2 regions of the Desulfosporomusa polytropa genome follow, and region 2 is predicted to be linked to the other one. Evidence: riboswitches for the same ligand, from Rfam matches in the RefSeq annotation. Region 2 holds a riboswitch; the other holds the start of a gene.
The links. A riboswitch is a leader RNA that binds a small molecule or an ion and turns the genes downstream of it on or off. The one in region 2 is predicted to bind cyclic di-AMP.

Region 1: it holds a riboswitch for cyclic di-AMP, as region 2 does, so the genes downstream of both, ACZ449_RS04795 (C40 family peptidase) here and ACZ449_RS12270 (4-hydroxy-tetrahydrodipicolinate reductase) in region 2, are expected to answer to the same signal.

The regions. Positions count from the first base shown of each region.
Region 1 is NZ_AP042400.1:670,783-679,090, reverse strand. Features, by position in the region: gene sigK (RNA polymerase sporulation sigma factor SigK) at 307-1,020, opposite strand; gene yyaC (spore protease YyaC) at 1,337-1,930, opposite strand; gene ACZ449_RS04805 (HD domain-containing protein) at 2,003-2,572, opposite strand; gene ACZ449_RS04800 (ABC transporter ATP-binding protein) at 2,617-4,338, opposite strand; gene ACZ449_RS04795 (C40 family peptidase) at 4,486-5,136, opposite strand; cyclic di-AMP (ydaO/yuaA leader) riboswitch at 5,159-5,297, opposite strand; gene ACZ449_RS04790 (glycosyltransferase family 2 protein) at 5,395-6,354, opposite strand; gene aroH (chorismate mutase) at 6,493-6,858, opposite strand; gene ACZ449_RS04780 (hypothetical protein) at 6,960-7,262, opposite strand; gene ACZ449_RS04775 (HyaD/HybD family hydrogenase maturation endopeptidase) at 7,290-7,772, opposite strand; gene cybH (Ni/Fe-hydrogenase, b-type cytochrome subunit) at 7,784-8,308, opposite strand, start outside.
Region 2 is NZ_AP042400.1:2,220,986-2,229,293, reverse strand. Features, by position in the region: gene ACZ449_RS12295 (substrate-binding domain-containing protein) at 1-451, shown strand, start outside; gene ACZ449_RS12290 (cysteine desulfurase family protein) at 517-1,650, shown strand; gene ACZ449_RS12285 (hypothetical protein) at 1,945-2,199, opposite strand; gene ACZ449_RS12280 (hypothetical protein) at 2,611-3,078, opposite strand; gene ACZ449_RS12275 (YtrH family sporulation protein) at 3,066-3,404, opposite strand; cyclic di-AMP (ydaO/yuaA leader) riboswitch at 3,864-3,995, shown strand; gene ACZ449_RS12270 (4-hydroxy-tetrahydrodipicolinate reductase) at 4,135-4,902, shown strand; gene ACZ449_RS12265 (DUF1694 domain-containing protein) at 5,379-5,972, shown strand; gene ACZ449_RS12260 (ClC family H(+)/Cl(-) exchange transporter) at 6,200-7,771, shown strand; gene ACZ449_RS12255 (hypothetical protein) at 8,094-8,308, shown strand, end outside.

The sequences.
Region 1 (8,308 bases), 1.6 Mb from region 2:
AGCATCGCATCTTTACCGATAAGCTCAAACAATTCCAAATAAATATCGTTTAGTTCGTCTACAGTATCCATGCTAACACAAAAAATTAACTTATCCACCGTTGTTTGGCATTTAATTTTTAGGATAAACTATCACCAGGAAGTGGTATCTATTTCTCTATATAAATCAAGAAGAAGCGCCCCAGTAAGTATAACTGTCACAGAGCCAGAGTAATTGTAAAAACAGTTCTTTGGCTCTTCTCATCACCACCTGCGCCTGCAAACTTCTTTATTGCTCAATGCTGTCCAAATAGTTCTATAGCAATCGCTACTTAGGTGTAGTATCACCTGCCGACAGCGTCTTCCCTAACTTGGTAATAGCATGTTTTTCTATTCTGCTGACATAACTGCGAGAAATCCCCAAAATTTTGGCAATATCGCGCTGGGTCTTGCGCCTGCCGTCAGGTAATCCAAAACGCATTTCAAGCACCCATTTTTCCCGTGCTGTCAGACGATGGATTTCACGGGTCAACCGTTCTTGTTCACACAGACTTTCCACTGCTTCGCCCACGACATCAGGAGCTGTGCCCAGCACATCAATTAAAGTTATCTCATTTCCCTCTTTGTCAACGCCAATCGGGTCATACAAACTAACTTCAGTACGAATGCGCCGAGTACTTCTCAAGTGCATGAGTATTTCATTCTCAATGCAGCGAGCGGCATAGGTGGCCAGTCTAATTTTTTTGGCCGGGTCGAAGGTATTGATGGCCTTAATAAGTCCAATGGTGCCGATGGAGATTAGATCATCCACATCCTCGCCCGTATTATCAAATTTTTTAACAATATGGGCTACCAGTCTTAGGTTGCGTTCAATCAATACACTACGTGCAGCTTCATCTCCGTCTTTTAGCCGCTGTAAATAGACACGCTCATCTTTTTCTGACAACGGTAAAGGAAACGTATTATTGGCTATGTAAGAAACAAGTAGGGTGATGCCTTTGATTATTGATGTTGCCAATACCGTTAAAAACGAAAGAGCCATTAGTCATTCACCCCCGAAAAGTCTGTCGACTACATCATATGGGGCAGACAAGCAAAATGTGCCTGGCAGAATTTATTTTTATTACTCGCTACTTGCGCTAGAAATACAAGTACCATATAATTCAAATAGGAAATGTATGCTGCTCAAAGGAGCGTGACTTGCATGGAGCATTATATTGCTGATATTGGTATATTCTTTGCTGGTACCTTGGTCGTACTGTATATGCTGTGGGATAGACTGTTTCCCGAGGAATAGCGAACATAAACAGAACGAGATTGCTTTTTCGGCAATCTCGTTCTGTTTATGTTTCAAGTATTTACTTAGCAACTGACTGCGTACAAATAGACATTTTATCCACTACTACCGTATTAAGGGCCTCAGTAATAGCTTCACCAATAACTTTACTAAGTTTCATCACTTTGCCTAAGGACGTGCTTTGTAGATCCAGATATCCAATCTGGCTTTGAGCATTGACTACACCGATAACTGAAATATCACCGATAGTAGGCAATCTGTTGCCTACTGCAATCCCTGCGGCCAAACCGCCCTGCCAAATTTCAATATTATCAACTTCATGACTTTTCCCCAGACAGGCATCAATGGCAATAATGAGGGGATGATGATAACGGTGCGTTATACTATTTAACGTCTCTACAAAGTTACCTGCATGAACTGGATGTTCTAATGTACCATACACATTACACTCCGTGTTTTCTTCAAGATAGGTACCGACTAATGGCCCTAAAGCATCACCTGTATATCGATCAGAACCAATACAGAGTGCCACAATTGGCCGCAAACATAATCCGTCTTGACGTTTCAATAGTACTATCAAATGTTCAAATAATTGTTTCCGGACATCGAGGTCATACAAATTAACAGTAAGCTTATTAAGGACATTTTTTACCATTCTCTCTCTCCTCTTAGCTATCTCATTAATCTATATGCAGCTTATGTCCAGTTTATGTTTGGTCTTAGTTACCTATCCTATCAGCGGTAGTTCCTGGTATTCAGGCATTTTCACAGCCTGAGCGAGTGCTTCAATGATAAAGGCAACATGGTCCTTAAAGTCAACTTTCATAGCTTCGGCACTTGTTGTCATGGTTTCACGATTGACAGCGCGAGCAAATGCCTTATCTTTGAATTTCTTCATAACTGATTTTACCTCTAAATTGTCAAGACTTTTATCAGGACGCACCAGTGCGCAGGCGATAACAAACCCAGTCAGTTCATCTACTGCTAATAATGTTTTTTGCAGTAGTGTCCGCTCTGGCTGCCAATCACGAGCGTGAGCCTCTACATCTGTGGCAAACTGACTGTCATAGCCAGCAGCAGTAAGAATTTCTCTACCATGATTCGGGTGATCATCGGGATATTTCTCAAAATCAACATCATGAAGCAGTCCAACCGCCCCCCAGTATTCAACATCTTGACCAAATTTAGCGGCATAGGCTCGCATCGCAATCTCAACTGCTAAACAATGTTTTAAAAGCACTTCGCTTTGAACATGGCTACGTAACAGTTGCCACGCTTCTGATCTACTATAGTTCATGCTAAACCTCCTAATTATGTGGATAATGATCTAACTTTCCGAGTTTATGTGCAATACAAGTTGCCAAGCTGGACTGCCCGAGCATATAAGCCACCTTTATCAATAAGTTCCTGATGAGTGCCGGTTTCTGCCACCCTGCCGCCTGACAAATACACCACCCGATCTGAAGACATAATTGTTGACATACGATGGGTAATAATAAAGGCTGTTCGTCCCCTGCAGGTTTGCCGAATAGCTGACATAACCTGTTTTTCGGTATGAGCATCAAGGGCCGCGGTCGGTTCATCAAAAAGTAATATGGCAGGTTCAGTAATTATCGCTCTGGCAATAGCAATCCGCTGGCGCTGACCACCAGACAAATTTCCGCCCAATTCTCCCACTATCGTATTATAGCCTTGTGGCAACTCCCTAATAAAGTCGTAAGCATTAGCTAACCGAGCTGCTTGTTCAATCTCACTTACGGTTGCAGTGGGCCTGCCATAGCGAATGTTTTCCACAATAGTGGTGTTAAATAACACCGGCTCCTGCTGAATGAAACCAATCTGTCGCCGCAAATCACCAATTTTAAGTTTTTTAATATCTATTCCATCTATATAAACAGTTCCTTTATTAGGATCGTAAAAGCGTAAGAGTAGATTGGCAAATGACGATTTACCCGCCCCACTGGGTCCAACAATAGCAACCACTTCACCTGGCCGCGCAATAATGTTGATATTTTCCAATATCAGGTTGCCGGTTTGGTACGCAAATGACACATCTTTAAACTCAACTAATCCCTCAGCCTTAGGCATCTGTAAATAGCCATCAACCACAGACGGAGTTTGTTCATTAAGTAAGCTGTTAATACGTCCCCAGGCTACCACACCAAGTTTCAGATAAGTTAGTGCTTGGCTGATTTTGCGTACAGGCATCGGAATATTGATAATATAAACAAGAAAAGCAAACATTCCACCGATACTCAGATCGCCCTGAATAACCTCCCGACCGCCGTACCAAACGATAATAGTTAAACCGATAGCGGCAAGAAATTCTACTAATGCTACCAAAATTGCGCTTAATCGCTGAGTTTTTAGTAAATCACTAGCTGCTTGCTGAATCTTGTCACTGAATTTTTTGTATTCATAATCTTCCCGAACATAACTTTGCACGATGATCACCGATAGCAATGATTGTTGAATAATGGCTGTAACTTTAGCAAGCGTATGGTCAACAATTACCCCTAAACGGCCAATTTTATTATTAAAAAAGCTAATGGCAATAATGATAAATGGTAAAGTAGCAAAAGTCACCATAGCCAGTTCCCAATCAAAATAAATCATAATTGCTACGATAGCCAACAGATTAAGTGACTCAACAATAGCATCAGGAATGCCTACTGTAACTGCCTGTTGAATAAATGAAAGATCATTGGTAAATAACGAAATAAGCTCTCCGGAAGAATTCTTCATGAAATAGGCATAATCTAACGATTGCAGCTTACTAAACATGTCCTGACGGAGTTTAGCCAACATCTTATTAGCAGCTTTAGCCATACTATATCCATAAAAATAGGAAAACAAACCACGAATGAGGTATAGCATCATGATACCCGCGGTAATCAAATGCAAAAACGTAATATTTCCCCCGGTCAGCGCATCGTCAATAAGCATCTTAACTACCAGCGGCGCCGCCAAGCCCGCTAAACTTGCAACAATAAAACACATTACAGCTGTTAAAGCTAATAACCAATATGGTTCTATAAACTTTCGCCAATAAAAACTAAACATAATCTATCTCCACTTAATACTGCTTAACTTGTCCACTTATATTGTCGCAGTTACTAGCATTAAATACAAGTACTTATGTAAAAATCCGCCCATTAATACTTGTATTTAAACTAAAAAAGGAAGGCCAACAATGCCTTCCTTTCTAGTTTACATCACCCGTCGAGCACCAATATAGCATGAACCCCAGTAGCCACTATCTAGACTATCAATTCTTACACCACTGCTAGACGTCGCACTGATAAATCTACCATCACCAATATAGATGCCACTGTGAGATGCTCCTGAAGTATAGGTGCTAAAAAACACCAAGTCTCCAGGTTGAAGACGACTATACGATACATGCCGTCCAACTTCAAATTGTTCATCAGCCATTCGAGGCAAATAAATACCGCTCTGAGCAAAAACATAGCGGGTAAAACCAGAACAGTCAAAACCGTCAGGGGTCGTCCCCCCAAACACATACGGTACCCCTCTGTAACTCAAGGAAGTCTGTATGATACGCCTTACCGAAGCGGTAGAGGAATCACGACTGGCTGGAATATCCCGTCCCATCAGAGCACGGTAGGTTTGCGCTCCAATCACACCGTCTGTTTCAAGACCACGTTCTTTTTGGAATGATTTAACAGCATTAACCGTTAGAGTTCCAAAATCGCCATCTGCTGTACCAGCATTAAAACCCAGATTATTCAGCTGAGCTTGAATAGCGGCTACATCATCTCCCTGGTCGCCAGCCTCATATGTTCCCGCCGCATAGGCAAAAGCAGTTGTACCTAAAAAGAGGCATAAAGCGACAATAATCCTGGAAAAATTGTGCAAATTGGTTTCTCCTCTCACTGGCCTCCGAGGTTAGCTGACGGGTTAGGGTTGCAGGCACCCTACTTGAAAAGCTGGCGCTTATCAAGTTTCACCCCCTTAACTTGGTTCCCCCGTACCTGAGCTGGATTCGGCTTTCTATAATGCTCTTATTTATTATTATTCGACTTAAACTTAAAAATTCCTTCCCAAAACCGTATTTTTTTTACATTTATTAGGTCAACTATTTTTTTCACCAACAGTTCACTCTTTATTTTTTGCCGTTTGTTGGCCAATCTCAGCCCGCAGCCAGTAGAGTGGACGCTGTTTTACTTCTTCAAATATCCGTCCAACATACTCACCAATAATACCAATTCCCGCCAATTGCACCCCCCCAAGTAGTAGAATACTAGCGGTAATTGTTGCCCAACCAGGTACAGCCTCAGCAGTAAAGAGTTTTATGTAGAGAACATGCATAGTTAGGGCAATGCTGCCAAATCCCAGTATAATGCCCATATAAAATGCAAAACGAAGTGGTGTTTTCGAATAAGCAGTAATCCCGTCAAGGGCAAAATGCAGCATTTTTTTTAATGAAAATTTAGATTGTCCGGCAAACCGTTTAGGAGCAATAAATTCAATATTGGTTTGACGGTAACCGATCGCACTAATCATGCCGCGAATAAATCTGGCTCGTTCCCGAAAGCGCCGAAAACTGTCTACCACCTGCTTATCCAACAATCTAAAATCAGAGCCACCCTCTGTAACCTGGACATTAGATAGGGCATTCATTAGCTTATAAAACATACCTGAGGTAATGTTCTTAAACCAGGATACACCTTCGGTATTTATCCTAACGGTTTGGACAACCTGAAAACCTTCCTCCCATTTACCAATTAGTAAAGGTATCATTTCCGGCGGATGTTGCATATCACCATCCATGGTAATAACCGCCTCTCCCTGGGCATGATCCAGTCCACAGGTTAAAGCCACCTGATGGCCAAAATTGCGAGCCATAATAAGCGCCCGCACCCGCTTATCAGCAGTAGCTAAACGCTCCAAAATAAGTGGAGTAGCATCGCTTGAGCCATCATCAACAAAGATAAGTTCAAAACGATATGACATTTGCTCCATATGTTTAACAACTTCGTTGTAAAAGTTATCAACATTATCCTGCTCATTATATACTGGCACAACAATAGATATCGAATTATTCATTACGCTCATTAATATGCAAACCTCCTTGTCACCACTATATTATTACATTGCTAGCATGTGATTGCAATTATACTCTATAAAATAAAACATAAAACCTGCCTTGCAAATTGCAAAACAGGTTTTATCCATAAGACGGTAATCTTATCATTATCGTTGAATATCTTGACGCAAATTAGCAGCACCATGTAGATAAACATGCTTAATGTCATGTTGCCCAAGATCAGTATTCCACAAAACCAGTACGCGGATACAAAGCGCCGGCGCATCAGGGCATTCGATTTCTTGCGTCCCAAATAGCGGTACTTGCGTCCAACCAGCCTTTCTTGCCCCGGCTGCCGGAAAGGCTGCATCTAGATCAGGGGTTGAGCTAAAGATTACTGCACCAATATCCTCGGTATTCAGCACATTTTCCTGTGAGATTGCCACAAGAAGTTCAGCGACATGTTCAAAGATTTCTTCACGATTATTAGTTGTAACAGTTGTTGCACCACGAATACCGCGTAATATAATCAACCACTCCCCATGAAAGAATTACGTTATACCATTATATATTATACGCATAAAGTATTCTTTTTCCTGCTAGTATGTATATTGTTTTTGTAATAAATCCTGTATTACGGTTTATTACACCGGCAAGAGTCACAATCATGGCATCGCCACCAGCCACATTCGGGGCAAACTGCATCTGATTGATTAAGTTCTATGTATTGCCCTTGCTCATATTCTTGCCAGCAAAAAATAGATCCTGCTACTTTTCTCAACTTCACGGCCCGGGTATCTACCCAAAGTTTTTGGTCAAAGACTGTAATTAATAACTCATGACAATTCTTTTCCTGGTTATACCGGTAATCCTCGGCAGGAAATACCTCTGGTTCTTCTCTCAGGGTAAGAATAACATACAGAACACGGTAGTTCAAATCCCCACCTCCCGCATTTGTAGATTACTATGTATGCTGAAGGTAGTTTATACCCCAAGAATCTAAAACAGCAAGCGTCCGTAATACAGCCTGCTCAATAGTCGGTTGCACAATCTGACTCAGTTCAAGACCAATATCAATAACAGCGGGCTGAACGCCCAAAACGACTATTTCTTTTACTGGCTCTGCTAAAAGCTCGAGCGCTGTTAGCACATCCTGAACCCCTAATTCGTGCATAGATACCTTTTGTTTAAAATAAACCTTAACTTCCTCATTGGCAAATTGATAAAACTCGCCAGGCTGTCCGCCGCCGTTTACCGCATCGATAATCAACAGACAATCGACACCAGCAATAAAGCGTAGTAGTTCCATTCCGAGAGTGCCGCCATCAAGAATTTGCACATGTTCCGGGAATGTATAGCGCCGGGTGATTTCTTCAATCACCCGGACACCAAACCCCTCATCTTGCATTAAGATATTGCCAACACCAAGAACAACAATTTTTTTCATAGATAGAGCTCCTACTTTGCCTTGCATTTCTTAGTATCTATTATATCCCCTACATCATCCGGCTCTTCTTCCATATATTTAATGCCCGAAAACATAGCAGATATCTCGCTGCCTTTTTCTGTAAAATCAGCCCTGATGGCCATATATACATGCACAATGACAAACAGGATGATAAACCAGGCAACAAAATGATGAATCATGTGTACCACATATTCATTGACCAGCCAGTTATTGAAAGGACCAAAGATTTTTGCCAAAAAGCGGTTAGGCTCAACCATATAATACATGGCGAAACCGGTTATGATCTCAATTAAAAACATGAAATACACCGCTAAATAGCCTGACCTAGCCAGCGAATTTCTTAAATAGGGCCGATGTTTGCCGCGCATAAACATATAATGCATTTGGGTATCCATAATTCCTGTCCAATACAGCTTTGTCCAGGGTTTAGGCAACAACCTATCGCCTGGATTAATAATAAAGCCGTAAATGCGCGGGATAAAGGAGATAACAAGGATATACGCAGCGAGAAAGTG
Region 2 (8,308 bases):
GCAAGGATTCTATGTTGCAAAAGGAAATCCGAAAAACATTAACACGTGGAGTGATTTTGCGCGTGAGGACGTTACGATGATCAACCGAGAAAAAGGCGCAGGTTCCAGGGTGCTACTTGATGAGAATCTTAGACTTCTTGGAATTAGCGGCATGAAGATTAATGGCTATATCAACGAGACATCATCTCACTTGACAGTAGCCAGTGCAGTTAGTAGTGGTGAGGTGGATGTTGCTATCGGAAATGAAAAAATCGCAAAACAAGTGGATAATATTGAATTTATCCCTATAAAAAAAGAACGCTATCAGCTTATTATAAAAAAAGATGACCTCAATACACATGAGGTCATGACCATGCTAAGGATTATCCGTTCCGCCACATTCAAAAAAGAATTTGGCAACATTGGCGGATATGATATAACTGACATCGGGAAAATTGTAGCTGAAACATAATCGAATAATACACAATAGCAACAGTAGGTTGGCCGGAAAGTAACGAAATGAACGGAGGTAGGAAAGTGTCAGAGATATATTTGGACAATAGCGCAACCACTAGGCCATATCCGGAGGTAACGGAAAAGGTTGTGAACATGCTTACGGAAGTATACGGAAATCCATCGTCGCTACATCGTCTAGGGGCGAAAAGCAAGTTCGAAATGGAGAAAGCCCGCCGAAATATTGCTGATGCTCTTGAGGTAGCACCTGAAGAAATTTATTTTACTTCTGGCGGCACCGAGTCTGACAATCTAGCCATAATGGGTGCTTGTTTAGCTAATTCCAATCGTGGTAAACGAATAGTAACCACGGTAGCTGAGCATGCTGCCGTAACTAAAACGATACGAGATCTGAAAAAACAAGGCTGGGAGGTGGAGTATGTTTCAGCGCCAGGGGGCCAACTGGATATGGAAGCTATGGAAAGGGCCATTGATGAGCAAACCGTACTGGTAAGTGCGATGATGGTTAACAATGAGATAGGTTGCATTTTCCCCATAAATGAAATTAAAACAATAATTAAACGAAAACGCTCTCCGGCGTTGCTGCACTGTGATGCTGTGCAGGGGTTTGGGAAATTACCATTCACCGCTTCTAGCATTGGAGCCGATCTTATCAGTATCAGTGCGCATAAGATACATGGTGTCAAGGGTGCCGGCGCGCTTTATGTGAAAAAGGGCGTAAATATGTATACTATCATGTTCGGCGGCGGGCAGGAACGGGGTCTGCGTTCAGGGACGGAGAGTTCTCCGCTTATTGCTGCTTTCGGTGAAGCAGTACGGTTAACTTTTTCTAATCTGCGCAAAGATATACCGCATATGATCGGACTTCGAGATTATTGCATCCGGGCCATAACTGATAAACTACCTAGGGCGGTTATAAATTCAAATAAACAGGGTGCTCCCCATATCGTAAATTTTTCCTTGCCGGGAATAAAAAATGAAACGGTCCTGCATTATCTTGATGGTAAGGATATTTACATTTCCAGCGGAGCAGCATGTAAGTCCAATCATACCAGAGGCCCTTCCGTGCTGGAATCGCTCGGATTAAGTCGCGCTTTGGCCGACAGTGCACTACGGATCAGCTTTTCGCCCATGAATAGTAAAAGCGATATTGATGCACTCATTGAAGCCCTTGTCGAATACTGCCACAATAAATAGTAAAACCTTCGTGTAGTTGGTTATTCAACCCGACAAATTCCTGTACTTGACTTGATAATTCGTCTTGATTTAATTGATTTGAAACAATAATGAAGAGGTGCTAAAAAATATTCCATTTTAGTACCTCTTCATTTGTGCATTGGTTGACACGATAATTACTCATCACATCCACGTTTACTATCTCCTGTTTAGGATGATAATAAATCGGAAGCAAATATTAGATTTTTTGTCTCTATCCTACACACATGCTAAACAAAAAGATTCGTAAGTCTATCAATGGGTATGTCGGCTACTTTATACAATAGCAACGTCTTCTATGCCTTCTCTAGAAGCTGCAACTTTCTGCCTATCTTTTTCATCAATATGAGGATATATTTGCTCAAAATCATTTATGATGTTATTCCATAGGCGTTCATTTGCCTGGCTATTATTTTCTTTCAAAGGTTGATTATGAATGGCGCGACTTATATTGTCCAAACCAGTTGTATAGGATGCTTCTTGCGTTATAGCAATATTATCCTGATTATTACTCGTATTAATATTTCCCATAATGTGCCTCCCATCTTAGATTATTTGCTATATATATACTGGCCATAATTCGTTGCTATATACATTCAGTTTCACCCCAAATTTTAGCATGTATATTTGGGGGATATATGTATAAAAGGATACAAGGGGACGGTTTGTTTTGTTTCCTTACTATTGAGGATTGACCGTATTGATGATAAATGTTAGAAGGAGACAGGTTTACTGGAATTTTAGATAATAGCATATACTCGAAGCGGTTAATAATCCATTAATTAACCTTCAGGGTCACAAATTGCTCAGCAATAATACGGCAAGATAAAACACCGCAAAATAGTAACTGTGATCTTTATGGATATTGCTTGATGGGGAATCATGTTGATTTGCTATTGCATGAAGAAGCGGAAGGACTATCAAACTTTTCACTGTTCAGTATCATATTTGTTTTACTAAAATCCAAAGTTGAACTACTTCGGCAATGACAAGTCTATTCACATGTGCCTGGTATTCAATGTTTTGTAAGCGCAATATTCTATTATCGATCATTGCAATGACTAAGTCCCAATCAATTGTTTTTACTTCTTTCCCTAATAAAATATTACATCTATCTTTAAGAGCTTTTTCAAGACTAAGTCGTTCTAGGTAATCACCATCGAATTCTAGGCGAATGTTTATATCTTTTACGAGGTATCTTCTATGATTAATCACTTCTTCTAATTTTTGTAATCGGACTTCCCTGTCAGCAATGGCACTTTGTAAATGGTGAACTTGTTCATGAAATTCATCGATCTTATAGCTGACAATTAAGGTTATAAAAATAATACCTATCAGTATACCTAAAATAAATCCAGTTCCTAAAAATATTCCATAAATTCGCTGCCGTGATTTTTTTATTGGGTCCATAGTTGCCCACATCTTTTTATTAGAATCACCAAGCTTTGCCCAATGTTGGCACCGCATAGTGCTGCTATAATGTAAGTTAATTGTCTAATTATTGCTTTTAACTCACCTTTAAAAATCCCTTGTTCTAGTGCTTCGAAGGATGAAAATGTGCCTCCAAGACTTACGGCTACAGCCCAGATTTTAAGGGATATAGCTACATCAATCATTGTTTTTAGTGGTGGCTTATTGCACACTAACGCAGCAAGACTAGCGCAGCTGCTCGCTCCTGCTACTATACCAAAAGAGACCAGAAAATGATGAATTATATTGTGAATAAATTGTTCCAATTTCTCAACCCCTTTTTTAGTTCTCAATAATCATAGTAAAATATAGTTCAAGATATATATGCAGCAAACTTGATGTCCTAACACCAAAAAAGCCTTGTTTCTATTGAAATCGGCGACAAATTTACACTCCTATAGAGATCTCACAACTGCATTTACAGGTCCTGATGGTTGATTACCTGTTCAGGACGGACTACATTTGTAGCTAGTTCTGACTAGGCTTATACGATATTTGCATGAATCGTCCATTTGGGAGAAAATATATTTTTTGCAATTAAATGGAATTAAATAAATTGACGATACTATAATAAATAATGTACAATATAGAAAAGTATAATTATGTTTATGGAGGAGCCTGTCACCAGAGGCTTCTCTTTGCCTTTTTAGAGATGACTTATGCGAGGAGGTTGGTTTCAAATGTGAAGGCGACATGTGATACGGCTATGGAGTTTTACTTAATCCATAAGGCAATCGCCGAGTTCCTTTTAGTGGAAGCGGGGGACCCGTTTTTGGGGTGAATCCTGTGAAACAGGTAGGGCAATTTCTTTCTGCCCGAATCCGTCAGCTAACCTCGTAGGCGTTGAAAGAGAAGGATATATTAGTCCTGCCAGTACTAAAAAAACAGTTTTTTTAGTGTCCTTCTCAAAGACTGATTTTATCAGTTAGGCTACCATCTTGCAGGAAGAAGGTAGCAAAAAACTAATGAATTGCAGTTTTTAAGGAGGAGTTAGTATTGAAAAAAATTAGAATTGGTATTTTCGGTTTTGGGAAAACGGGAAAAGTTATTGTTAATGAATTCTTGAATGACAGTCAATTTGCATTGACATGGGTGATTCGTAAAGGTTATGAGGACCGTCACAAATATGCAAGCCGATTGTTGGGATATGAGTTTGATGCAGGTAAGATTTTTTCTGTTGAGGATGTCGATAATGATTTTTTTCATGAAAGGCCAGTTGATGCCCTTGTTGATTTTTCGAATTCTTCAGGGGTTTATTTATACAGAAAGGTAGCGGAAGCAAGAATTCCAATTGTATCTGCTATTTCAAAATATGAACAGGAGGAAATCAATCTAATAAAATCCTTTGCAAAGTTTAATTCGATATTATATTCTCCAAACATTACACTAGGGATTAACGTTTTGATGGTAGCAGCTCAAATTTTGCAAAAAATAGCGCCTCATGCAGATATTGAAATTGTAGAGGAGCATTTTAAGGGAAAACGTGAAGTATCTGGAACGGCAAAGAAAATTGCGAAATTACTTGGTCTCAATGAGGAAGAACACCTAAATTCTATTCGTGTTGGTGGAATCGTTGGGCGTCATGAAATTATCTTTGGGATGCCCAATCAAACTATACGGTTGCAGCATGAAAGCATAAGTAGGGGAGCATTTGGTCAGGGGGCTATTTTTGCAGTAAAATGTCTTATTGGCCAACCCCCAGGATTGTATACTATGGAAACAATAATTGCTGAGATGTTTAGACAAAATATTCCGGTGTATTGATTTTACTTTAACGACGCTTTTGGCCTTTGGTAGCTAGATAATGCAGCAACCGAAGTTGCAATTTACGAATTGATTTATGATGGGAGCATATCAGTAAAAACAACGCTGAGGAAAGTAAAGTATTTGAACAACATCATAGAGCAAGACCATCAATTTATCTTAATCGCTGAGTCAAGACTCCCGCCTCTACAGGCGGCGTCAGTTCAGGTGGAGTAGACTCTCCACCTGAACCCCCAATGTTTCAGCTTTGCTGAAATGAGTTCACAACGAAAGGTTAAGCCAGTGCTGGAATTTAATAGTCTTGGGACTGTGGAGAAAACAATTTGCGGAATTGAGACTATGCATATGATTAGAAAAGGGCAGGTGGTGGGTCAAGTGTTTTTTTTGAAGGAATTGGTTTTTTATAAATAATTATTTATTGTAAAAACTATGAAGTGTAATACTGATAAACAGATTATAAAATGTGGGGGATTCCTATGGATGAAGGCATTCGATCGGAAGCTATAAGTGCGTGGGGACAAAAGGATAGGCTTGAAAAGGCTTTAATGGTTGGAATGCATGGAATAACAGAATTTAAGCATGATGAGAAAGTGTATTATTTAGGTGAGTTTAAGGAAAATGTGATTAGACTGCTCTCCAAAAAGCAAGTGTCTGAGGCAGTTATTTATCCGGAAATAATTCAAGCTTTAAAAGATAAAAGAGCTACCACGATGATGATGGATGGAAGCATTAGACTCTGCTTTATTGAGAAATATAAAAAACTAGCTAGAAAAATGAATAAACTTTGTATAGTACGTAGTGATCCAGAGTTTAAGGGGTCAACAGGATTAATGGTGATCAGTGACGACGTAGTAGACATGCCTGTTATAACTGTTGAAGAGCGGAGCGTTCGGTTAAAACGACTCGGGATGTCTTCTGCCTTAATTAATTCAGTTGGTAAAAAAGTGTGTAAAAAATGCTTGAAACAAATTTTGAAGTTCGCTCCTCAGGAGGCTTCAAATTATAATGAACTTACTTTTTTAGATCGTATTAGTGGAGACCGTTGCCCAGTTCATCAAGTAACGAAATAAAGCAATGCATTCGTCTAGGCTGGATGCATTGCTGTGTTGACAGTCAGATTGTGTATTGGTCTAAATTAACGGAGTTAATGACAAGTCCTCCAAAAAGAGAATTTTTAGTTGACAATATTCAAACCCAATGACAAAATAAAGTGTATTGCATGTGGCATGGATTTCATATTGATATATAATGTTATTATCAAGGCCATACTGCAAAGTTTATCCAGAGGAAGTTTTTTATGCATACACGTAACACAAGTAAATTTTATTACGCTTTAACTCATTGGCATGATTTTCGTCTCAAACTATTTGGTGAAGGCATTTTAATTGGTGCTATTACCGGAGTGATTATTGTATTATTTCGCTATTTACTTGAGCAAGCGGAACTATTGCGCAGTATTATCTATGACCATCTGAATGCTGGTTCTTGGCTGCTTACAGTATTGTGGTTTGTTGGTTTACTAGGTATTGCTTATATACTAAACTGGATTGTTAAGACAGAACCTATGTCTGCAGGTAGTGGTATTCCACAGATAAAAGGCATTATATTGGGTTTGATGAAGATGAACTGGCTACGAGTAGTAATCAGTAAATTTACTGGCGGTATTCTGGCGATAGGCGCTGGATTGTCTTTAGGTCGCGAAGGTCCGTCAATTCAGCTTGGTGCAGCTTTAGGACAAGGTATGAGTCGACTGTTCGGCAGGACAAGGATGGAAGAACGTTATCTGCTGACAAGCGGAGCCAGCGCCGGATTGGCAGCAGCTTTTAATGCTCCTTTGGCAGGCGTAATATTTTCTTTGGAAGAACTGCATAAAAATTTCTCTCCAACGGTGTTAATGTCTACGGTAGCTGCATCCTTGACTGCAACTGTAGTATCGCAGAGTTTTTTTGGAGATAACCCTGTATTTGACTTTTCGGGACTACCTATTTTTCCTGTTCGTTATTACGGTTTGTTAATTATGCTTGGCATTATAACAGGGCTATTGGGGATTGTATTCAACCGAGTATTAGTAAAGAGCCTAGACTTTTATGGAAAACAAAAGTTATTATCCGGCATGAACAAAGCGGCATTTCCATTGGTTATTGCTGGAATATTCGGATTCGTCTTGCCGGATATTCTTGGCGGCGGTAATAATTTAGTCGCTGACATAGCCTCCGGCAAATTTAACCTGACAGTATTGAGTGTACTCCTAGTAGCCAAATTTCTATTTACAATGATTAGTTATGGTTCAGGTGTCCCAGGCGGTATTTTTTTGCCGATGTTAGTTATTGGTGCATTAACAGGAGGCGTATTTAGCGAGGCTATTATTCAGCTTGGGGTAATGGATTCCTATTATGGCACAAATATTATCGTGTTAGCTATGGCTGCATATTTTGCGGCTATTGTGAAAGCACCAATTACAGGCAGCATTTTAATAATGGAAATGACTGGTTCTTTTGATCATATGCTTTCATTAATTGTCATATCCATGACTGCCTATCTTGTTGTCGATATTGCCAAATCCAAACCCATTTACGAAGAGCTTCTGGAACGTTCTCTTACTTACTGTGGCAAATCGCCAGCACATATTGTTTCCCAGAAACGTATGCTTATAGAAGTCGTTGTTTGTATCGGGTCGAAACTTGATGGTAAACAAGTAAAAAATATTAACTGGCCGTTGCATTGCCTGGTGGTAAGTATAAAACGCGGCGAGATAGAACTGGTACCTAAGGGAGATACCAGGATAATCACCGGTGATTATCTGTATGTAATGGTAAACGCGGATCAAATACCGAAAATTCACGAACTTACGGGCGAATGCATACCATAAGGGACATGTTTGTATCGGTCCTGATGATGTGAAAATAGGTCTTGAATTTATTTGTGAAATAATGTAATATATTATTATATTACATTATTTCACAAATAAGAACTACCAACTTGTTTCTATTGGTAAGTTGTTAAGCGAAAATATATGTTAAATATGCATGAATTATGTAAATGAAAGCTAGACTGATTAATAGCTTAATGTATAGAAATAAATATTGTAAGTAAGTTACAGGTGGAGTCTGCACAAAGGGCTTCATCTTTTCTTTTTTTAGAATAATAATGTGATTCCAAAGAAATATATGTCAAATATAGAAGGGATTACTATGAAATTTATCGGGGCTGTTTTATTTTTCTTAATGCTGAATGGCACGGCTTATGCAATTTCTCCGGTTACGATTGATGTGATCAAAGAGGCGCAACATTATGGACAGAGTCATGTGCATAGCCAACAAAATGATTTTTTGCGACCATGGGTATCTTATGAGGAAAAAGCTGAGAGACTTAATGAGACTGTTGAACATTCATGGTTATATACACC